One region of the Thiomonas sp. DCM-2 genome, then DNA from elsewhere that is predicted to be linked to it. Evidence: predicted binding sites of a transcription regulator. Region 1 holds the regulator's gene; each other region holds the start of a gene.
What was found. The regulator sigma-54, encoded in region 1, starts transcription at its own class of promoters, with help from an activator protein. The targets are predictions, from matches to a motif close to TGGCANGNAANCTGCTTT.
Positions count from the first base shown of each region.

Region 2: glnA (type I glutamate--ammonia ligase) is a predicted target of sigma-54. The motif match lies at 1,062-1,079, and genes of this name have one in related genera.
Region 3: AC1ZQA_RS15790 (circularly permuted type 2 ATP-grasp protein) is a predicted target of sigma-54. The motif match lies at 1,470-1,487, and genes of this name have one in related genera.

Region 1 is NZ_CM165962.1:371,494-373,761, reverse strand. Features, by position in the region: gene AC1ZQA_RS01870 (COG4705 family protein) at 1-7, opposite strand, end outside; gene AC1ZQA_RS01865 (RNA polymerase factor sigma-54) at 137-1,666, opposite strand; gene lptB (LPS export ABC transporter ATP-binding protein) at 1,673-2,268, opposite strand, start outside.
Region 2 is NZ_CM165962.1:1,687,610-1,689,877, forward strand. Features, by position in the region: gene AC1ZQA_RS08145 (competence/damage-inducible protein A) at 148-918, shown strand; gene glnA (type I glutamate--ammonia ligase) at 1,182-2,268, shown strand, end outside.
Region 3 is NZ_CM165962.1:3,262,149-3,264,416, reverse strand. Features, by position in the region: gene AC1ZQA_RS15790 (circularly permuted type 2 ATP-grasp protein) at 1-1,419, opposite strand, end outside; gene AC1ZQA_RS15785 (DNA internalization-related competence protein ComEC/Rec2) at 1,532-2,268, opposite strand, start outside.

The DNA of each region.
Region 1 (2,268 bases):
GTTGCATGAGAAACTCCCTGAATGCCGTGTGGTGTTGTTGTGTGGTCGCGTGTTGCGCGATCACGGCATTCTGGGAAAGCAGACTTAGCGCAGGGTGAGCGCTTGCCGATGCAGACCGACCAGCAGGCGGCGCGGCTCAACCGCTCTTGCGCAGATTGGCCGGGGCGATGCGCAGCGCCTCGCGGTATTTCGCCACGGTGCGGCGCGCCACCTGCACGCCCTGCTGGGTGAGGCGCTCGGCGAGTTCGCTGTCGGACAGGGGCTTGGTGCTGTCTTCCTCGGACACCAGACGGCGGATGAGTTCGCGCACGGCGGTCGATGAGGTGTTGCCGCCGGCCTCGGTGCTCAGGCCGGAGCCGAAAAAGTATTTCAGCTCCACCGTGCCAAACGGCGTGAGCATGAATTTCTGCGTGGTGACGCGCGAGATGGTGGATTCGTGCAGCCCGAGTTCATCAGCGATTTCACGCAGCACCATCGGACGCATGGCCACGGGGCCGAAGTCGAAAAAACGCTGCTGGCGCTCGACAATGGTCTGCGCCACGCGCTCAATGGTCTCGAAGCGCTGCTGCACGTTCTTGACGAACCAGCGCGCCTCCTGCAACTGGCCCTGCATCGCGGTGCCGCTGTCGCGGGCGCGGCGCAGGGCATCGGCGTAAATCTGGTTGACCCGCAGCCTGGGCATGACCTCGGGATTGAGTTGGGCCGTCCAGCCCCGCGCAGTCTTGCGGGCGATGACATCGGGCGTGACCGCCTGCGCCGCGTCGCTGCGAAAGGCGCCGCCCGGATGCGGTTCGAGCTGGGCGATGCGTTGCTGCGCGAGGCGCAACATGGCCTCGTCGGCACCGAGCTGACGTTCGAGCTTGCGCCAGTCGCGCCGCGCCAGCAGGTCGAGATGGCCGTCCCGGCAAATCTGCAGGGCCATGTCGCGCACCGGACAGGGCGGCTGGCGCTGCAGTTGCAGGCACAGGCACTCGGGCAAATCGTGTGCAGCAACGCCCGGCGGATCGAAGCTCTGGATCAGCCGCATTGCGGTGGTCAGCGCATCGGCAAGGTCTTCGAGTTGGTCCTCCCCGGCTTCGGGTGCGAGCGCCTGCGCCAGCTCCAGCATGGTCTCGGGCAGATAGCCGTTGTCATCGAGCGAGTCGATGATGGCCTCGGCAGCGGCGCGGTCGATGGCGCTCAGCGCCAGCCCGGCGAGCTGACCGCGCAGGTGATCGCGCAGACCGAGATGCTCGGAAGCCCGGTCGATGGCGCTGAATTCGTCGTCGTCCCCGCCGCCGGAAGACTGCCCCGAGCTGACCCAGGAGTCGGCATCGGCATCGGTGTCGGCGCCGTGATCGGTCTCGCCGCTGCTGGCCGTCCAGTCCTGCGTCTCCAGTTGCAGCTCGGCGGCGGGTTCGGTGGCGAACTCGGCAGCAGACTCATGCCCCTCATTGGCAAGCAGGGTGGGCGAGTCTGGCTGCAGCGGCGCGGACTGCTCGGCAGTGGGCGCGGCCGCAGTGCCGTCATCCGTCTCCTCGTTTTCAAGGAAAGGATTGGATTCGAGCAGACCCTCGATTTCCTGCGTGAGCTCCAGGGTGGAGAGCTGCAGCAGACGGATGGATTGCTGCAGCTGGGGCGTGAGCGCCAGATGCTGGGACAGGCGCAGATTCAGCGACGGCTTCATCGCGAACTACATGCGGAAGTTTTCACCGAGGTACACCTTGCGCACCGCGGGGTTGTCGATGATGGATTGCGGATCACCCTGGGCCAGCACCTGCCCTTCGCTGATGATGCAGGCCGCGTCGCAGATGCCCAGGGTTTCGCGCACATTGTGGTCGGTGATCAGCACGCCGATGCCCTGCTCCTTGAGGAACTGGACGATGCGCTGGATCTCGATCACCGCGATCGGGTCGATGCCGGCAAACGGCTCGTCGAGCAGAATGAAACGCGGCTGCGTGGCCAGCGCACGGGCGATTTCCACCCGCCGCCGCTCGCCCCCCGACAGCGCCGGCGCGGGGCTGTCGCGCAAGTGCTCGACATGCAGCTCGCGCAGCAAGTGCTCCTCGCGCGCGCGAATCTCGTCCTTGCCGAGGCGCCGCCCCTGCGCGTCGCGCTGCAGTTCGAGCACCGCGCGCACATTCTCGGCCACGGTCATGCGGCGGAAGATCGACGCCTCCTGCGGCAGGTAGGACAGCCCCATGCGGGCGCGGCGGTGCATGGGCAAATCGGTGACATCCTGGCCGTCGATGTGAATGCGACCGGCATCGGGCCGCACCAGGCCGACGA
Region 2 (2,268 bases), 1.3 Mb from region 1:
CATTCCCACTCTTGACACCCCGCATTCACGATCAAGGCGGCAGACCGTGACATTTTTGGAGGGAATCGTTCCAACGATGCGCGGCGCGCAGGCAAAAGAATCTGCCGAGGCAGGCTATGCTTGAACTTTTTGTTTCAGGATGCGCACATGGGACTGGGGCTCTACATCATTGGCGATGAAATTCTGTCTGGAAAACGGCAGGACAAGCACTTCCCCCATGTGCTCGAACTGCTCAAGGCGCGCCAGATGCGGCTGGACTGGGTGCAATACCTGGGCGACGATCCGGCCCTGCTGGCCGCGGCCTTCCAGGCCAGTTTTGACCGCAACGATGTCGCGTTGAGCTGCGGCGGCATTGGCGCCACGCCCGACGATCACACCCGCCAGAGCGCGGCGCGGGCACTGGGGCTGTCGCTGGAACTCCATCCCGAGGCCAAGGTGTTGATTCAGCAACGTGTGATCGAGGCACAACTGGGCGATGTGGACGCGCCGGCCAACCAGCAGCGCCTGCAGATGGGCATGTTTCCGCAGGGCAGCGCCATCATTCCCAACCCCTACAACAGAATTCCCGGGTTTTCCATCCGCCAGCATTACTTCGTGCCGGGATTCCCCGTGATGGCCTGGCCGATGCTGGAGTGGGTGCTGGACGGTCCACTCGCGCACCTGCATGGCCAGGGCCATCAGGTGGAGCGCGCGGTGATCGTGCGCAAGGCCATGGAGTCTGACCTGACGCCGCTGATGGAAGACATCGAGAAACAGTTCCCGGGCATCAAGGTGTTCAGCCTGCCCAGCGTGGATCACCCGGTGTGGGGGCGGCATATCGAACTGGGCGTCAAAGGACACGCTGCAGGTGTCGACCAGGCTTTTGCCTATTTGTGCGCGCATTTGCCCGAGGGCATCTGGGAACATGCACCAAGGTGAATCATTGCGCTTCATTTTGGGGCATTCCAGAAATATGCACCAATGTGAGGCGGCACCTTCGGTCTGTAAGCGTACCCATGCAACAGTGCCAGGTCGCTTCGACACAATGGCGCCTCGCGAACAGAGGGCAAACGGGCAGAGCTGGGCACGCTTTCTGCTAGATTGTTTTCACTGCGCGGAGCATTGCAGCTAACGATGTTGCGTGCCATCCTTTGATGCGAAGATGAACACGCAAACGCATTTCAACCTGACAGGAGATTTTCATGAGCAAAACAGTCGCCGATGTGATGGGCATGGTCAAGGAGCACGATGTCAAATTCGTGGACTTCCGCTTCACCGATACCCGCGGCAAGGAACAGCACGTGACCGTGCCGGTGTCGCATTTTGACGAAGGCAAATTTTCCGATGGCCATGCCTTCGACGGCTCGTCCATTGCCGGCTGGAAGGGCATCGAGGCCTCGGACATGCTGCTCATGCCCGATCCGAACACCGCCAACATCGACCCGTTCTACGAGGAAACCACGCTGCTGCTGAGCTGCGACGTGCTCGAGCCCGGTGACGGCAAGCCCTACGACCGCGACCCGCGCTCCATCGCCAAGAAAGCCGAGGCCTACCTCAAGGCATCAGGCATCGGTGACACCGCCTACTTCGGCCCCGAGCCCGAGTTTTTCATCTTCGATCAGGTCCGCTGGAATGTGGACATGTCCGGCTGCTTCGTCAAGGTCGATTCCAATGAGGCCGCCTGGGCCACCGGCGACAAGATGGAAGGCGGCAATATGGGCCACCGCCCGTCGGTGAAGGGCGGCTATTTCCCGGTGCCTCCGGTGGACAGCCTGCAGGATATCCGCTCGGAAATGTGCCTGCTGCTCGAACAGATGGGCGTGCCGGTCGAGGTGCACCATCACGAAGTGGCCAATGCCGGCCAGTGCGAAATCGGCACCAAGTTCTCCACCCTGGTGCAGCGCGCCGACTGGACACAGGTCCTCAAGTACGTGGTTCAGAACGTCGCCCACGCCTACGGCAAGACCGCCACCTTCATGCCCAAGCCCATCGTCGGCGACAACGGCTCGGGCATGCACGTGCACCAGTCCATCTGGAAAGACGGCAAGAACCTGTTTGCCGGCAACGGCTACGCCGGTCTGAGCGAATTCGCGCTGTATTACATCGGCGGCATCATCAAGCACGCCCGCGCGCTCAACGCCATCACCAACCCCGGCACCAACAGCTACAAGCGCCTGGTGCCCGGATTCGAAGCGCCGGTGATGCTGGCGTACTCCGCGCGCAACCGCTCGGCGTCCATCCGCGTGCCCTTCGTGCAGAGCGACAAGGCCCGCCGCATCGAAGTGCGCT
Region 3 (2,268 bases), 420 kb from region 1:
CTTCTCCAGCACCCAGGTGTCCTTGGTGCCACCACCCTGCGAGGAATTGACGACCAGCGATCCTTCCGCCAGCGCCACGCGGGTGAGCCCGCCGGGGACGATGGACACGGTCTTGCCCGACAGCACGAAGGGCCGCAGGTCGAGGTGGCGCGGGGCGATGCCCGACTCGACATAAGTCGGGCAGGTGGACAGCGCCAGCGTGGGCTGGGCGATGTAGTGGTCGGGATGCGCCTTGATCTTCTCGGCAAAGGCGGCGATCTCGGCCTGGGTGGACGCCGGGCCGACCAGCATGCCGTAGCCCCCGGCGCCGTGCACTTCCTTGACCACCAGGTCGGGCAGATGCTCCAGCACATACGCCAGGCTCTCGGGCTCGCGGCACATGCGGGTGGGCACGTTGTTCAGCAAGGGCTTTTCGCCCAGATAGAACGCGATCATGCGCGGCACATAGGGATAGATGGACTTGTCGTCCGCCACCCCGGTGCCGATGGCGTTGGCCAGGTTCACATTGCCTGCGCGGTAGGCGCGCATCAGCCCGGCGCAGCCGATGGCCGAATCGGCGCGGAACACCTTGGGATCGAGAAAATCGTCGTCGATGCGGCGGTAGATCACATCGACCCGCTGGGGGCCCTGTGTGGTGCGCATGTAGACGAAGTCGTCCCGGACGAACAGATCCTGCCCTTCCACCAGTTCCACGCCCATCTGCTGCGCGAGAAACGCGTGCTCGAAGTAGGCCGAGTTGTACATGCCCGGGGTGAGCACGACCACCGTCGGATCGCTCACTCCCGGCGGCGCCACGGCACGCAGCTTCTCCAGCAGCATGTCGGGGTAATGCGCCACCGGGGCGACGCCGTAACGCGAAAACAGCTCGGGAAACAGCCGCATCATCATGCGGCGGTTTTCCAGCATGTAGCTCACTCCGGAGGGCACGCGCAGGTTGTCTTCGAGCACGTAATACTCACCGTCGCCCGCGGCGTTTTCCGCGCGCACGATGTCGATGCCGGCGATCTGCGCATACACCTGGTGCGGCAGGTCGATGCCCATCATCTCGGGGCGGAACTGCGCGTTGCCGACCACCTGCTCGGCCGGCACGATGCCCGCCTTGAGGATCTCCTGGTCGTGATACACGTCGTGGAGGAAGCGGTTGAGCGCGGTCACGCGCTGCTTCAGCCCGGCTTCGAGCTGTTTCCACTCGGCCGCGGGAATGATGCGCGGAATCAGGTCGAAGGGAATGAGCCGCTCGGTGCCCGCCTCGTCGCCATACACCGCGAAAGTGATCCCCACGCGGCGGAAGATCAGTTCGGCCTCCTCGCGCTTGGCGCGCATGGTGTCGGGCGGCTGCTGCGCCAGCCAGTGCGCATACGGCGCGTAGTGGGGGCGGACTCCGCCTTCGGCGGGAGTCATTTCATCGTAGAAGCGCATCGTCGTCTCTCGGAGGGCTGTCTGTGCAGGCCTGTTGCCATGCAGGCGAGTTAGCAAGATACAGGCCAGACGCGTCATCACGCCGAAGTCTGACGGGGAGAGCCGAGCCGTTTCAGGGAGAATCCACCGGCCATCGTGGCTTGGGCGCCCAGTAATGCGGTGTCGCTGCGCGCCAGCCCTGAACCGCATCGGGCGCGGCGTCGCGCCAGCGCAAGGCACCCTGCAGGTCGGTGCGCCACAGTGCAATGCCGCGCGCGGCGTAGCGCTCGACCACCAGCGGGTGGGGATGGCCATGCGCATTGCGGTAGCCCGCCTGCACCACGGCGGCCCGCGGCATCACGGTATCGAGCAGGGCGTCGCTCGACGAGGTCTTGCTGCCGTGATGCGGCACCAGCAGCACATCGGCATAGGGCAGCGCACCTGCCGCATGCAGGGCGCGTTCCTGCGCCTGGTCGATGTCGCCGGTGAGCAGCGCCGAGCCGCCGCGCGCGGCCACATGCAGCACGCAGGAGCGGGCGTTGTCGTTGCGCGGCGGCGCGTCCGGCAGCGGGCTGATGACGCGGAAGTCCACGCCGTCCCAGCTCCAGTGCTGTCCGGCGATGCAGGGCTGGCGGTTGGAGAAGCCAAGATGGGCGGCAGCATGCGCCGGAACCGAGGTCAGCAGCGCAGCCTCCGGGTGCGCGCGGGCGATGGCTGGCGCGCCGCCGGAGTGGTCGCTGTCGTCGTGGCTGACCACCACCCGGTCGAGATGGCGCATGCCCAGGCTGTGCAACAGGGGCAGCAGCACCTGGCTGCCGGCGTCCACTCCGGGGGCCTGCTGCGGGCCGGTGTCATACAGCAGGGTGTGCC